Regions from separate parts of the Pseudoalteromonas sp. OANN1 genome, predicted to be linked through region 1. Evidence: predicted binding sites of a transcription regulator. Region 1 holds the regulator's gene; the other holds the start of a gene.

Region 1 (8,100 bases):
CCGTAAGAACGATTACACATCTCGGTTTGAATATTTCGAGCAAGGTACAGCCCCAACCAAATACGTATTAGATACGGATAGCAGCACACCGTTTGACGATACCGCCCCGCTACCCACTCACGAAGAGTTATTCTAAAATAGAAATGCCGATACAGATGTATCGGCATTTTTGTCTTATACCAGTTGTATTATATCTATTTTCTTAATAGCGTTATTTTAGATTTTGCGTCAGCCAGAATAAATCGGAATGTATTCCCGCGGCTGTCACTTCTTTGCCTGCCCCTGGGCCTTGGATCACCAGTGGGTTTTGTTCATACCATTTAGTGTGGATCACAAAAATATTATCACCCGGTGTTAAATTCGCGATTGCCGAGCCGTTTGGTACCTGTGCAATGCCTACTTTTGCAGACACTTTGCCATTGCTTGCAATTTCAAGCGCACCAGTATAGCGAAGCGCAGCGTCATTCGCTGTGGCCTTTGCATAGTGTGTCGCATAAAAGTCATCGAGTTGCTGGCGATTTTCTAAAAACGTTTGCCATGAACCCACACTCAAGGACTCAGGCATTAACGCCTCTAATTCAATATCGTCAAGCTCAAGTTCAATGCCTAACTCTCGTGCTAAGATCAAAAGCTTACGCTGCATATCTCGGCCAGATAGGTCTTCGCGTGGATCAGGCTCGGTAAAACCAAGCTCTTGCGCTCCAAGCACTAACTCAGAAAATGCTTCAGAGCCATCATAGCGACTACAAAGCCAAGATAAAGTGCCAGAAAAGACGCCTTCAATTCTCACCACTTCATCACCACTATTTTGCAGATCCGCCAACGCAAAGTTAATGGGAAGACCTGCGCCAACACTGGTGTTGTAACGCCATAACAGGTTACGCTCTTGCAACTGCTGACGCAGCTTTGAGTACCAACCTTGTTGTGCCGTGCCGGCATATTTATTAGCGCTGATCAAATGGCAGTCATGTTCAACAAACTGTGGATACAACTCACTGAAACGCTCGCTCGCAGTAATATCGACCACCACTTTATGCTCGTAATCTAGCTCTTTAATACGAGTGAATAGCTCGGCTTCATTGTATTCGATGGCCTCATTTTGCCATTGCTGTTGCCACGATGCTAAGTTCAACCCGCTTGGACAGAACAACATTTGCTTAGAACGCAGTAAGCCAACCAACTTAAGATCAAAGTGCTCACTCAGCTTAGCGACTTGGTTTTTGCATTGTTCGATAAACACTTCACCCACATTGCCAACACCAGCCACAATCACTGCAAGCTCTCTGCCTTTATTCACCAAACGTTCGTGCAATATGGCAAGTAGATCGCTATCAATTGCTTGATCGGTTAACACTAAGCTGTAATGACGCTCTTGCAGCACAAAACGGGTGACAATCGCATGTTCATCCAATAGTTCCAGCGCCTGCTGATGTAACCCAGCAACATCCTGACTTGGGGCAACAATAGCAAAGCCTTGTACTTGCGACTCAATAATATTGGCACGTGAATCAAGCGCTTTGATCACAACATGGCTAAATTCAGATGGCACCAGTAAGTGTGCCTCTCCACCTTTAACAAAATGATGAATGCTATGCTGGATAAGCTGGCTTAGCTGCTTCACTTCGCCACTTTTTAGCTGCTCAACGCGTAACAGGTCAAGTTGTCCAAAAGTGGTAATAAAGCGCTTCTCTTTGCTATAGCCTGCCTTTACTATCTCAGTGCCAAGCGCATCGGCATCAAAGCTGCTGCGAACTTGTAGTTTTATATCGGTATCTTTAAGTGGAGACAGCGTTTTTGCATGCAGTACCGGATTACCTAATCGTGCGAGTAATTCAGCTTGGCCACGACATACCTTAGTGTATTTTATGGCATTAGCGACTTTACGTGGATCCGTACTGAATACGCCAGTTGTATCCGTCCAAATTGATACTTGAGCGGCATCAAGATAACTTGCCAACAAAGTCGCGCTATAGTCACTGCCATTTCGACCTAAAGTCACCGTTTCACCTTGTGCATTTGCGGCAATAAAACCGGTAACGATATAGATAGCGTGTTCATCAATTGTGCGATAACACGCTTCTTTGTTATGGGCATGTAGTAACACTCCATCTTGTTGTACAAATAACGTACGAGCGTCGATAGCTTTGGCTTCAATGCCTTGAGAACTTAGGCAGTTTGCTAATATACGAGCCGACCATAGCTCTCCATGTGCAAGTAAACTCGCGTAGTGAAGATGTTGTTCTTCTCTTCCCAAAGCGATTGCTTGCAGCTCATTGACAAGCTGTTTGAGTAACACACTGTGTTGTTCACCTACAAACAGGGCATCAATTAATTCTCGTTGATGATTTTCAACTTGTAATAAAACATCGTTGAATGCACGAACATCTTGCTGCTCAAAGCTTTGCCATAACTTCACTAGGGTATTCGTTGTTTTTCCTGCAGCAGAAACCACAACACTGTCACCTAGTTGACATTGCTCTAACACTATCTTGGCAACCGCCTGATAACGCTCTGGCGAGCTTAAACTCGAACCACCAAACTTATGTACTACTTTTGCCATTTACTCACCACAACGCTACTGTATGTGCAGGCGTTAACTTGAATGACTTAGCATCATCACTCGCCTGACTTTCATCAATACATGCAAATCCCGATTCCAGATCTGCAATGAGATCCTGTGCATCTTCAATGCCCACAGAAATACGAATTAACGTGTCGCCCACTCCCGCTTCTAAACGTGCTTGCGGATCCATACCTGCGTGTGTCATCGTCGCTGGATGGCAAATAAGACTCTCAACCCCACCTAGAGATTCTGCCAATGAGAAGTGCGTTAGAGACGTTAAAAACTTCGCTGATGTTTGCAGTTCGCCTTTGATATCAAAGCTCACCATACCACCAAAACCGAGCTGTTGTTTTTTCGCAAGTTCGTGTTGAGGATGCGACTCAAGGCCTGGGTAATAAACTTGGCTAACATACGGCGACTTTTCTAAATACTCCGCAATCAGCTGAGCATTTTCTTGATGCTGGCGTAAACGCACGTTTAAGGTGCGCAGTCCACGTAAAGTAAGATAACTATCAAAAGGTGCGCCGGTAATACCGATATTATTTGCCCACCAAGCTAACTCATCACCCAACTCCTGTGTACGCGCGATCACCGCGCCCCCCACGACATCAGAATGACCATTGATATATTTAGTAGTTGAATGCACGACTACATCCACGCCAAAGGTAATGGGGTTTTGTAGTGCAGGAGACAAGAAGGTGTTGTCGGCGGCGACCAAAGCCCCCACAGCGTGTGCTGCATTTACGACAGTTTCTATATCCGTGAGCCTTAATATTGGGTTACTTGGTGTTTCAATCCAAACTAATTTAGGTTTGATCTGCTGCAGCTGTGCAAGACTTTCAGGTTGCGTGAGATCCAACACGGCTAATTTGAGCAGTCCACGCTTAGCAAGCGATGTAAACAAGCGATAGCTACCACCGTAACAGTCATGTGGAATAACCAGCGTATCGTCATGGTTAAGTAGCTGAGTTACTAGGTGAACAGCAGCCATGCCAGTGGCGGTAATAATGCCACGAGCACCACCTTCAAGTTCAGTCAGTGCCTGTGCAAGCACATCACGATTAAAGTTACCACTGCGGCCATAATCGTAGTCGCGTTTGGTATCAAAATCGGCAAAAGAATAGGTGGTAGAAAGGTAAAGCGGTGGCACTACTGCCCCATGTGCTTTATCAGCTTCTATACCGTGACGCACTGCAACCGTCGATTTATTAACTTGACTCATAAGGTCACCTAGATAGTTGGATGTTTAGACGTCTAAAAGGTTAGAGCAACAGAAACTAGAAGTCAAAACATTTATACTGCTAAATGGCTAAATAACTAGTATTTGACTATCTTTTTTAAACCGATAAAATTTCGCCACTCTAGGCGTTGCTAATACGACTGAGTTATTGAAAACTATGGCAGAGATTCTTCTATCTCGCTATGGCGGATTAGTTTATTCATCTATTTGAGTTTGGGATTTATCTTTAATTCGTAAGGTTATCCCTATATTCATGCGGTTGGTGAATAATGTAGACCAGAACCCAGTCATATTGGCATTGATGTAACTGAGGCAAGTACACAATTATGGCAAAATGGAACGGTGAGTATATTCACCCATATGCAGAACACGGTAAGAAAGCAGAGCAAGTAAAAAAGATCACGGTGAGCATACCTCTGAATGTACTCAAAGTGCTAACTGATGAGCGTACACGTCGCCAAGTGAATAATTTACGTCATGCCACGAACAGTGAGCTTTTATGTGAGGCGTTTCTACATGCCTTCACAGGTCAGCCACTGCCGAGCGATGAAGACTTGAGAAAAGATAATCCAGAGCGTATTCCATTAGAAGTAAGACAAATAATGGAAGAGCGCGGTTTGGAGATCCCAGAAATAAACGAAGAGTGATAACTACTCTTTCTCTGTGGACATACAGACACAAAAAAAGCCTCAATCGAGGCTTTTTTATTTGGATAATACCAATGGTATTATTCCATATATCCAGCTGGCATATCGATTTGTGCCACGCCTGATTCAATTGCAGCTACCGCTACTGCTTTTGCGATACGAGGTAACAAACGCGGATCCATTGGTTTTGGAATAATGTACTCAGGACCAAACTCAAGACTATCCACATCAGCCGCTTTTAACACTTCAGCTGGCACAGGTTCTTTCGCAATCGTTCTAATTGCTTCAACTGCTGCAATCTTCATCTCGTCATTGATAGCAGTTGCACGTACATCAAGCGCACCACGGAAGATAAACGGGAAACACAGCACGTTATTTACTTGGTTTGGATAATCTGAGCGACCAGTCGCCATGATCAAATCATTACGTGCACCGTGTGCAACTTCAGGACTGATCTCTGGATCTGGGTTAGAACAAGCGAATACCACTGGCTTGTCAGCCATTAACTTTAGATCTTCAGCAGAAAGTAAGTCTGGACCAGAAACACCAACAAATACGTCCGCATCCGCAATCACGTCTTGTAACGTACGCTTATCCGTGTTGTTTGCAAACAACTCTTTATATTCATTTAGGTCATCACGACGAGTATGGATCACGCCTTTTCTGTCCAGCATATAGATGTGTTCTCGTTGAGCACCACACTTGATCAATAATTCCATACAAGCAATAGCAGCTGCACCCGCACCAAGACACACAATAATCGCATCATGAATATCTTTACCTTGGATTTCCAACGCATTCAGCATACCCGCAGCGGTTACAATTGCGGTGCCGTGCTGATCATCATGGAATACAGGAACGTCACAACGTTCGATTAGCGCGCGCTCAATTTCAAAGCACTCTGGCGCTTTAATATCTTCAAGGTTAATACCGCCAAATGTGTCTGCGATATTTGCCACCGTATTGATGAAGTCTTCGGTGGTGTTGTGCTTAACTTCGATATCGATTGAATCAAGACCCGCAAAACGCTTAAATAATAGCGCCTTACCTTCCATAACAGGCTTTGACGCCAAAGGACCTAAATTACCCAAGCCAAGAATTGCCGTACCATTACTGATCACCGCAACCATATTTCCTTTACCCGTATAACGGTATGCATTCGCCGGATCAGCCGCGATTTCACGTACTGGCTCTGCAACACCTGGGCTATATGCAAGTGCTAAGTCTTTTACGGTCTCGGCAGGTTTAGTGAGTTCAACACTGATTTTACCTGGAACGGGCTTCTCGTGATAATCTAGAGCTTGTTGACGAAAATCTGTCATGGCGCGATATTTTCCTACGAAGTTAATGTGAGAGTGTGGTAAACGTTCGCATTCTGAATGTTGGCAACCTATCATGCTGGTTACAGCAACACACAGTGCGATTAACTATATGAGCGACGACATTCAACCACTCAACAAGCGTTTGTGCTTTGCTGTCGCGGTATGTCAATAGGACATATAGTTAATCGACCGTATTCACACAATACCGAGTTTTGCTCATTATTCAAGTAAAATCAGGTCTATCCACTAGCACGGTATTTTCTATACTTTTCCGAGAAGATAAGCTCAATTTTAAGAAATATTTCACAAATAATGTGACTAAAACTTAAAAAACAAGACGCAAAAACCAGCACAAAATGCAGAAAATTAGCACAGATGCACACTAATTATAAAAACAATAAGAAATTTGCAACTTAACTAATTTTAACGTCAAGATACCCGCATTTAATCGCAATATACTGATTTTAGTTTATATAAAGTGCTCATAACTGATACTATTTACTATATGAGCTTTGATTATTTTCACAACTTAAGCTCGTAAATGTTCAGTATTTATCTACTAAATAGAGTTTTTACTCTACCCAAGAGATCAGTAAAGTTTTGCTGCCAAACTGGCAAGTTTTCTATTTAAGAAGAATAAAAGACACAATGAAGGCGTGATGACTGACGGTTTGTCTGTTGATGCAGAATAGGATGTATCAATCGGGAAGGTATTTTCAAACCGGCACAAAAAAAGCACCCTAAGGTGCTTTTTTCGACTAGACCAACAAGATTACTTCTTGCTGCTAAGTGCACCGAAACGCTTGTTAAAGCGATCTACACGGCCACCTGTGTCAAGGATCTTCTGCTTACCAGTGTAGAACGGGTGACACGCAGAACATACGTCTAGGTGAATATCTTTACATAGCGTTGAACGAGTTTCGAACTTGTTACCGCAAGAGCACGATGCAGTGATCGTCTCGTAATTAGGGTGAATACCTTCTTTCATAGCAACCTCTAGTTAAGGCCGTATCGCTCTCCAAACCCGAAGTCTGGCACCATACGTAGTTATACAAAAATGTGGACGCGTATTTTAGTGCCTAACTGAACAATCTACAAGCAATATTTCAGAGTTTTTTATCGCCGTCGTAGAGTACGTTTTCAATTCGTACCACCTTAGGTATATACTTCGTCACTGCGCTCACTTTATGGAATTGTAATACATGCTCATTCTTGAAGTAGCTTTAAAGCTGCCACTGCACCGAACATTCGACTATTTGCTAGCACCAACCATGCAAGTTGAAGCAGGAATGAGAGTCATCGTCAATTTTGCCAACCGTCGCTGCACTGCGATAGCGCTTGCTAAAAAAGACGACACCGATGTACCAAAAGATAAGCTCAAGCAAATTATTGAGGTGTTGGACGAGCACCCAGTCTTTAATCAAGCACAACTTAGCTTCTTACACTTTGTCTCTCAGTATTACTGTCATCCAATTGGCGATACCTTATTCACAGCACTACCGGCGGTACTTAGAGATGGTGGAAGCCCAGACAAAACTCAGATCCCTATCGTCAGATTAACGGAAAAAGGGCAAAAGCTACCAACACTGCGAGCCAAAAAGCAACAAGCACTGCTTTCTCAATTGTACGAAGGTGGTGCAATAAAATTAAGCGAACTCAAAGCACTCGGATTTGCTAGCCAAACAATTAAAGCATTGGAAGAAAAAGCGCTTATCTCACAATCTATTGAGCATGATAGTGATTGGTCGCAAAACGAATTACAGCTAGGCGAAAAGCCGCGCCTAAACGACCAACAAGCGACTATTTGCAGCGCCGTCAATGCTCAAGTCGGTTACCGTACCTTTTTAATCGAAGGTGTAACGGGAAGTGGTAAAACCGAAGTCTACTTACAGAGCCTTGAAAACATAATAAAAGCGGGTAAGCAAGCACTGATCTTGGTGCCTGAAATTGGACTCACACCACAAACGATCAACCGCTTCAAAAAGCGCTTTAATAACCTGCCCATTGATTTATGGCACTCAAATCTAACCGATAATGAGCGCCTACATACTTGGCGTCGCGCCGAAAAGGGTCTGAGTGCTTTGGTTATCGGTACGCGCTCGGCCATTTTTTTGCCCTTTCAAAATCTCGGCATGATCATCGTTGACGAAGAGCACGACAACTCGTTTAAACAACAAGAAGGTCTGCGCTATCACGCCAGAGATCTCGCTGCATTTCGAGCGCATCAGGCACACTGCCCTTTACTTTTGGGAACAGCAACACCGGCATTAGAAACATTACACAAAGCCATAACCAACAAATATCAACTCGTCACACTGAGTAAACGAG
Region 2 (8,100 bases), on a different contig from region 1:
AACTTCTATAACTCGGTCTTTGCAGCACAAACACAGCTGTCTTTAGACGAAGTGTATAAACTGCTCAAATCGATAGAATACGATCATGGTCGTCGCTGTAGTGAAAAGAAGTTTAGTCCACGTACATTAGATCTCGATATTCTCTTTTATGACCACCTTATTTGTTCATCACCCGCTCAGTTGCCTCGGGATGAAATAACCAAAAATGCCTTCGTGCTTCAGCCATTAGCTGAACTAGCTCCTGATTTTATCCATCCTGTTGAGGGTAAAACCATTGCTCAGTTATGGCAGGAGTATCACAACCCAACTCAAAAATTATGGAAAGTGGAGTTTCCCAAGCAATGAGCTTTATTGAGATTGCCGTCCTTGCAATTATTCAAGGTCTCACTGAATTTTTACCTATTTCGAGTTCTGCCCACTTACTGCTACCTTCTCAGGTACTAGGTTGGCAAGATCAGGGTCTTGCCTTTGATGTTGCTGTTCATGTTGGTACTTTGCTGGCTGTCGTTATTTATTTTCGACAAGACATTGTCAGCCTACTGGCAGGATGGTTCAAGTCATTCTCAGGTACGCACTCAAAAGAAAGCCGGCTGACTTGGTGTATTGTGGTTGCCACTATACCATTCGTGATTTTAGCTCCACTACTTAAAGATATCGTAGAAGTTTATTTACGTAGCGCTTGGGTGATTGCAACATCGACGATAGTATTTGGTTTACTGCTTTGGTATGCCGACGTGAAAGCGAAACAAATCAAGGACGAATTTGCCTTAAACTGGAAAAGCGCATTGATACTGGGGCTTGCGCAAATTACAGCTGTCATTCCCGGCACATCGCGTTCAGGCATTACCATCACCGCAGGTTTATTACTCGGGCTTGATAAGAAAAGTGCGGCGCGCTTTTCGTTTTTAATGTCTATTCCAGTTATTTCGATGATGGGACTGTATTACAGTTTAGAGCTTGCTACCGGCGATGAAGTGGTTGATTGGAATGCGTTATTAAGTGGTGCGGTACTGTCGTTTATCTCAGCTTATGCCTGTATCTTCTTTTTCCTGAAAATCATAGAGCGCATGGGCATGATGCCATTTGTCATTTACCGCTTGTTACTTGGGGTGGGATTAATCGCTTTCTTGAGCCTAAGTTAATCTGAGCTTTGGATAATTCAGCAAGGTTAACAGAAAAGCCAGCTTGATGAAGCTGGCTATAGGGCCTGTTGGCCTTCGCTGTTTGATTTTTGTTCTTCTGAGTGTGTTTTGGTCGCGACGCTCGACTTGCCGCCTAGTAATCTAGGCAAAAGTTGAGCAACAATGAACAAAGCGCACTCAGGTGAACCCAAAGGGCAGCGCTTGATTGGCATTTCTACTATGTTATCGCCAGACTTACATAGAATGACTATGCTACGCAGGCTCTGCCTTGTATAAATACCAATCAAACTGCTGCAAAAACAAACTTGGAAGATCAACAGGCCCTAGACTGCATTAAGCAATTTGCTTTTCCGCAAGGCATAATTCCATGGTCGCCTTCAACAGCCTGTAAAGGTTTATCGACGCATCAATTTCTTCTTTGCGGTTTGTTAAGCTCTCAATATTTAAGCCAAGAGAAATATCTAGATGTGAGCAGCTTTTTAAGATTTGATCCAGATTTTCTCTACAAATACGAATTGACTCACTTAGTGTATTGTCTGCATCTAACATGCGCCATTTGGTTGCTTCTGGTACTGAGATCCCCAGCCACTCCATAAACTGCAAGGTCTTTTCTCCACCACATGGAGTAAAGGTAAGAATAATGCGTTTTGGTGTTTGCCCTTGTTGTTTACAGGTGCGAGCATAACTCGTGATCAGATCTATGGTTGCTTGAGCGTCATACACTGCTTGGGAAACAAAGAATTGGCAGCCTTGCTCTGTTTTATCTATCAGCCTTTCGTGTTCATTACGCTTACTGGCATGGCGCTCTGCGATGGTTACACCACCTAAGAAAAAGTCATCTTGATGATGCTTCAGTACATCATAGGCTTCAGAAAGCGGTAACTTAATATCGCCTTGTGAAGACGGGCTGCCCACTAAAACTAGATTGTTTAACCCATATTGCTGTTTGGTGCTGCTTAACCAATCGCCAAAAGCTTCACTATCGCGCTGTGCCACACTTTTATACGTAATTACATCAAGGTGTGACAATTCGCGGATCAACTGGCTATATTCACACGGATCAACGGTGTGCTTAAAAGGAAATGGGCGTGGTACTTGAGTACGGCTGCTTTCATCTTGAATGTCATAGATGATCACGCCGTCGTATTCGATCTCATGTAAACGGCCCAAAAGTTTAGCGGCAATTGATTTTAGCTGTTCTGGGTCGGTGCCAATCTTAGGTGGTGTGGTACCAATTAAATATACCCCTTGGTTAGGGTCAATGATTTTCTCTTGAAGCGTTAAAGCCATAATCCTCATTCCACAAAAGCATTTCTGTATCTCTTTACTAATATAGCAGCCATTTAGACGTCTAGATAGATTTTTTTAATGAAAGAATTTCAATAATTATGAATTAATCTCAAGTGCTCAAATCAAAATTTCATATTTGTTTACACATTAGGGTGGTAAATCACCTTGGAAATTAGCGAATTAGTATGACTTTGGGGCATAATCAGGAGGTTTGCTAACGTAAGTGAACACGACTTACTTAGAATAAAAAATATGATTAGGACCAAATTCATGAAATTCAAATTACTAGCAACCAGCTTTGCCGTAAGCTTAGCGCTTAGTGGCTGCGCAGCGACGAATTCAGATCAAGCTCAACAGTCAGCTGTAAGTACTCAAGCTGCCCAATCCAATAAAGTATTCGCCCAAGATTATGTTTTGGAAGAGCTAGAAAATGGCCTTCGCGTCATGGTAGTTAAAACTAACTATCCTGATGTGGTATCGCTACAAATTCCGGTTTCTGTTGGTTCGCGTAATGAAGTAGAAGCGGGTAAAACCGGCTTTGCTCACTTCTTTGAGCATATGATGTTCAAAGGCTCAGAAAAGTATCCACAAGACGTTTATTCGGACATTTTGAAAAACTCAGGTGTTGATAATCGTGCCTACACGACCAACGACTACACTAACTACCACTTAAATTTCTCAAAGCAGCATTTAGATAAAGTATTAGAAATCGAAGCGGATATCTTTCAAAACCTGACATACAGTGAAGAACAGTTCCGCACCGAAGCACTAACTGTGAAAGGTGAATACCTTAAAAATAATGCCAGTCCGGTTCGAAAACTGCTTTCTGCGGTAAGAAAAGAAGCATTTGATAAACATACCTATAAACACACAACGATGGGCTTTTTTGAAGACATCGAAGCAATGCCAGATCAAATGGCCTATGGTAAAACCTTCTTTGAGCGTTTTTATAAGCCTGAGTATGTATCACTTGTGATCGTAGGTGATGTAGATCCTAAAGCAACTATGGCTATGGTGAAGAAGCATTGGGGTAATTGGAAAAAGGGTGACTACCAAGCCGATATTCCTGTTGAGCCAAAGCAAGATAAAGCGCGTTACGTTCACGAAAAATATGATGGCTTACCGGGTCACTGGTTGCTAGTTTCGTATAAAGGCGCTGCATGGGAGCCGAAGAAAAAAGACCGAGCGGCACTTGATCTGATCTCACAGCTTTATTTCTCTGAAAACTCAGCATTGTATCAAGAGTTAGTGGTAGACAAACAGCTTGCAAGCCAAATGTTTACCTATAACCCTGAAACCAAAGACCCTGGTCTTCTACATGTTTTCGTTAAAGTAGAAGATGAAAAAGATTTGGCGACAGTGCGTGATGCAATCAATAACACTTACGCAAAAGCACGCACAGAGCTGGTAGATGAAAATAAACTTGCTGCACTTAAATCAAACCTAAAGTACAGCTTTATTAACGGCCTTGATTCATCACAATCTATTGCTTCGACACTTGCAAGCTACATGCATTTTGAGCGTGATCCTGAAGTGGTGAATGAACTGTATGCAAGTGCAGATAAAGTCACTGCAAAAGATATTCGTGATATTGCCAATAAATACTTTGTGGACAGCAGCCGCACAACGGTGACGATGTCTGCACTTGAGTCTGTCTCTGGTTTTGATAAGGAAGTTAACTTAGATAAGTTAGTGGCAAAAATGGACAAGCCAGTAACACGTCATTTCAACGTATTAGACAAGACTAATAACTCACCGCTGGTGGATGTGAATTTTCTTTTTTACACAGGTGCTGCTGCCGATCCTGCAGGTAAAAAAGGTCTTGCTGCGCTTACTGCGGCTATGATTGCCAATGGTGGAAGTGAGTCGCAATCATACAAAGAAATTCAAAAGGCGCTGTACCCGATTGCTGGTAGCTTTGGCTATCAAATCGATAAAGAAATGATTTCTTTACGTGGTCGTATTCATAAAGACAATGCTGATCAATGGTATGGCATTGTGAGTCAGCAGCTTTTGACCCCGGGGTTCAGAGAAGATGATTTTAAACGTCTGAAAAAAGAGCTAATCGACGGCATTAAGGCTGGTTTGAAAGCGTCAAATGATGAAGAGCTAGGTAAAGAAGTGCTTTATCACGAGCTGTACAAAGGCCACCCATACGAAAGCTATAACTTTGGTGATTTATCAGACTTAGAAGCAATCACTCTTGATGACGTTAAGGCTTTTTACGCTCAGCAATTTACTCAAGCTAAACTAAACGTGGGTATCACAGGTGCACTCGATAAACAGCTAAAAGAAGCGATGTTTAACGACCTTGCGGCTTTACCTAAAGGCGAAGAAGCGCGTTTACAAGTGCCTGATGCCCCTAAACTATCTGGCCATCACGCAACCATCGTAGAAAAGAATGCAAAATCAACAGCGGTCTCTTTTGGTTTCCCAATCGACACGGTTCGTAGCAGTAAAGACTGGGCCGCGCTTTGGTTAGTGCGTTCATACTTTGGTGAGCACCGCAGTTCAAACAGCCACTTGTACCAGCGTATCCGTCAGGTTCGTGGCATGAACTATGGTGATTATGCATATATCGAATACTTCCCTCGTGGTATGTTCCAAACGAAGCCGGATGCAAACTTAGGTCGTAGTGAGCAAATTTTCCAGGTGTGGTTACGCCCACTTCGTTCTAATAACGATGCCCATTTTGCAACGCGCACTGCATTGTTTGAACTCGATAAGCTGATCAAAGAAGGGATGAGCAAAGCAGACTTTGAAGCAACACGTAACTTCTTAATCAACTTTGTGCCGCAAATGGTGGCGAGCCAAGATAGACAGCTAGGTTATGCACTTGATAGCCAGTTCTACAACACCGATGAGTTTGTTGCTTATGTGACAAAGCAGCTAGCGTCGCTGTCTGTTGAAGATATCAATCGAGTTATCAAAGAGAATTTGCAGACCGAAGATATTCACTATGTGTTTATCACTGGTGATGCAAAAGATATGGCGAAGCGCCTAAGTGCTGAGCAGTCATCTCCTATGACTTATAACACGAAAAAGCCTGATGTATTGCTGGCAGAAGATGCTGAAATTGCTACATACCCGCTAAATATTCCAAGTAAGAATATTAAAACGTTAGATGTAGAAAAAGTGTTTGAATAACGATTATTCAGCTTAATAAAAATGGCGGCTAAAAATTTAGCTGCCATTTTTTTGTGTCAAAACCACGCGTAATTTTAGGTTATGGTGTTGAACCACTCCACTGCGGCAGCTATCCAAATTAATGAGCTAATTAATAATGTCAGCGTAACGGCCGCTGATGCCATATCTTTTGCACGACCAGATAGTAAGTGATGCTCTGTACTCACTCGATCTGTCAGTGCTTCGATTGCCGAGTTGATAAGTTCTATGACCAATATCAACAGTACACTACCGACCAATAAGGCCCACTGAGCAATACTTTGCGCCAATATGATTGATAAAGGAAGACTTGCCACCAGTAACCACGTTTCTTGTCTAAATGCCGACTCTTCTTTATAGGCCGCTTTCATTCCTTTCGCTGAGCAATGCGTTGCTTTGACTATCCGCGCAAGCCCTGTGCCATTTGGTTTGTTGGTATCCGTTGTCTTGATCTTTATCGACATATTAGCGATCCCGCGTTGGTAGTATTCAATGGAGCGTTATTATACGAAGATCTGTTCAGTTCGACAGTGCAAAATTGTAAGAATCTTTGGTCCAACTGAAGGCGTTTAAAACCGGACTAAAATATGTTGGTTGGTTATTAGATATAACCAAGTGTTTGAAGCCTGATTTTTTATAATACATGACACTTAATGACTCTAAGCGTTACACTATGAGAAGTATCAGTATTATCGGAAGTTCGTCACATGAGACATGAGATTTGGAATAAGTTACGCGAAGAAGCCAATGAATTGGTTGCTCGCGAACCATTGCTTGCTAGTCACGTTTACTCGAGTATTTTAAATCACGAGTGTCTTGGTTCTGCATTAAGCTTTATCGTTGCGAATAAGCTAGCGGATGCCGTGGTGTCAGCATTTACAATTCGCGAGCTGTTTGATCAGGCCTTTGTGCACTGCGATACCATGCTGACTCATGTTGCACATGATATAAAAGCCGTTAAAGATCGCGACCCAGCTGCCGATAGTTATCTCAACGTAATTTTAAATCTGAAAGGTTTTCATGCAATCCAAGCACATCGATTGGCATACTGCTTATGGCGTCAAGACAGAAAAGAGCTGGCTCGCTTTATACAGAGCAGAACCTCTGAAGTATTCGGTGTTGACATCCATCCTGCTTGTAAAGTCGGTCATGGTATTATGTTTGACCATGCGACTGGTATAGTCATTGGTGAAACCGCGGTTATTGAAGATAATGTTTCTATTCTGCAATCAGTCACACTTGGTGGTACGGGTAACGAGCAGGGTGATCGTCACCCGAAAATCCGCGCCGGTGTATTGATTGGTGCTGGTGCCAAAGTACTTGGCAACATTGAAGTAGGAGAGGGCGCTCGAATTGGAGCAGGTTCCGTTGTACTCAGCCCTGTTGCACCGCACACTACGGTAGTGGGGATCCCAGCTAAGGTCGTCGGTAAGCCATCGTGCCCATGTCCTGCAGAGAGTATGAACCAAAACTTCCTAGAAGATGATGATAAGCTCGAAAATGAGTCAATCACCTCAGCGATGTTGTAAGGTTATTAGATTAAAAATGGGGAAATCGCTTCCCCATTTTTATATCCGCTTATTGGGTTGCTTTTACCATAGACACCACCTCACCATCAGCCAGTTGTGTGATTATCGGCTTTTCTGGGTCGATATCCGCCACTGACTTAATCACTTTATCTTCTTGCTTGGCAATACTATAGCCCCGAGCTAATACCGCCAGTGGACTGACGCTGTCTAGTTTTGCGCTTGATACCGCGAGTTGATGTCTATGTGTGTTAAGCTTTTGCTCCATTGCATACTGTAACTTATCACCGAGTTGTGCGACCAATTGTTTGAACTGAGCGATTCTTTGCTCTGGATGTAATCGATCAAATCGATGTTGCAGCAAATGAAATTGCGATTGCTTTTGACGTAAGTGATGGGCTTGAGCACGAATTAATCGCTGCTCTAATTCATCAACTCGCTGTGTTTGCTGCATTAGTTGATTTTTAGGGTGTTGTAACTGCAGTCGGGCTTCAAAGTTTGCTAATCGCTGTGATGCACCTTCAAGGCGACGTTTAAAAGCTTGATTGAGATATTGTAGTAACTGCGAAGTACGTTGTTTTAACGCTTCTGAGTCTGGGCTCACTAATTCGGCGGCCGCCGATGGAGTTGGCGCTCTGACATCTGCAACATAGTCGGAAATGGTAGTATCTATTTCATGGCCCACTGCGCTTATCACCGGAATTGAGCTGGCAAAAATAGCCCTTGCGACTGATTCCTCGTTAAAGCTCCATAAGTCTTCTAATGAGCCGCCACCTCTGCCAACGATCAATACGTCTACCTCGCGTCTAGCATTCGCTTGAGCGATTTGTTTGCAAATCTGCTGTTTGGCGTCATCGCCTTGCACTAGGGCCGGATAAATAACGACCTGTAACTGCGGGGCACGGCGTTTGAGTACGGTCAAAATATCCTTGATGGCAGCGCCTGTCGCTGAGGTGACGACCCCCACGCGATTAATG

What was found. Region 1 encodes MetJ, which represses methionine synthesis genes. Its sites were predicted from a motif close to TAGACGTCTAGACGTCTA; they were not measured.
Region 2: the regulator MetJ is predicted to act here: its motif matches at 2,479-2,496, upstream of NH462_RS10100 (methylenetetrahydrofolate reductase).

Annotation. Positions count from the first base shown of each region.
Region 1 covers NZ_JAMXSE010000012.1:22,214-30,313, reverse strand. The annotation lists gene NH462_RS11665 (PBP1A family penicillin-binding protein) at 1-136, shown strand, start outside; gene metL (bifunctional aspartate kinase/homoserine dehydrogenase II) at 212-2,560, opposite strand; gene metB (cystathionine gamma-synthase) at 2,565-3,785, opposite strand; gene metJ (met regulon transcriptional regulator MetJ) at 4,130-4,450, shown strand; gene NH462_RS11645 (malic enzyme-like NAD(P)-binding protein) at 4,531-5,772, opposite strand; gene rpmE (50S ribosomal protein L31) at 6,545-6,760, opposite strand; gene priA (primosomal protein N') at 6,975-8,100, shown strand, end outside.
Region 2 covers NZ_JAMXSE010000009.1:100,211-108,310, reverse strand. The annotation lists gene folK (2-amino-4-hydroxy-6-hydroxymethyldihydropteridine diphosphokinase) at 1-345, shown strand, start outside; gene NH462_RS10105 (undecaprenyl-diphosphate phosphatase) at 342-1,142, shown strand; gene NH462_RS10100 (methylenetetrahydrofolate reductase) at 1,476-2,432, opposite strand; gene NH462_RS10095 (pitrilysin family protein) at 2,703-5,579, shown strand; gene NH462_RS10090 (diacylglycerol kinase) at 5,654-6,061, opposite strand; gene cysE (serine O-acetyltransferase) at 6,305-7,126, shown strand; gene xseA (exodeoxyribonuclease VII large subunit) at 7,176-8,100, opposite strand, start outside.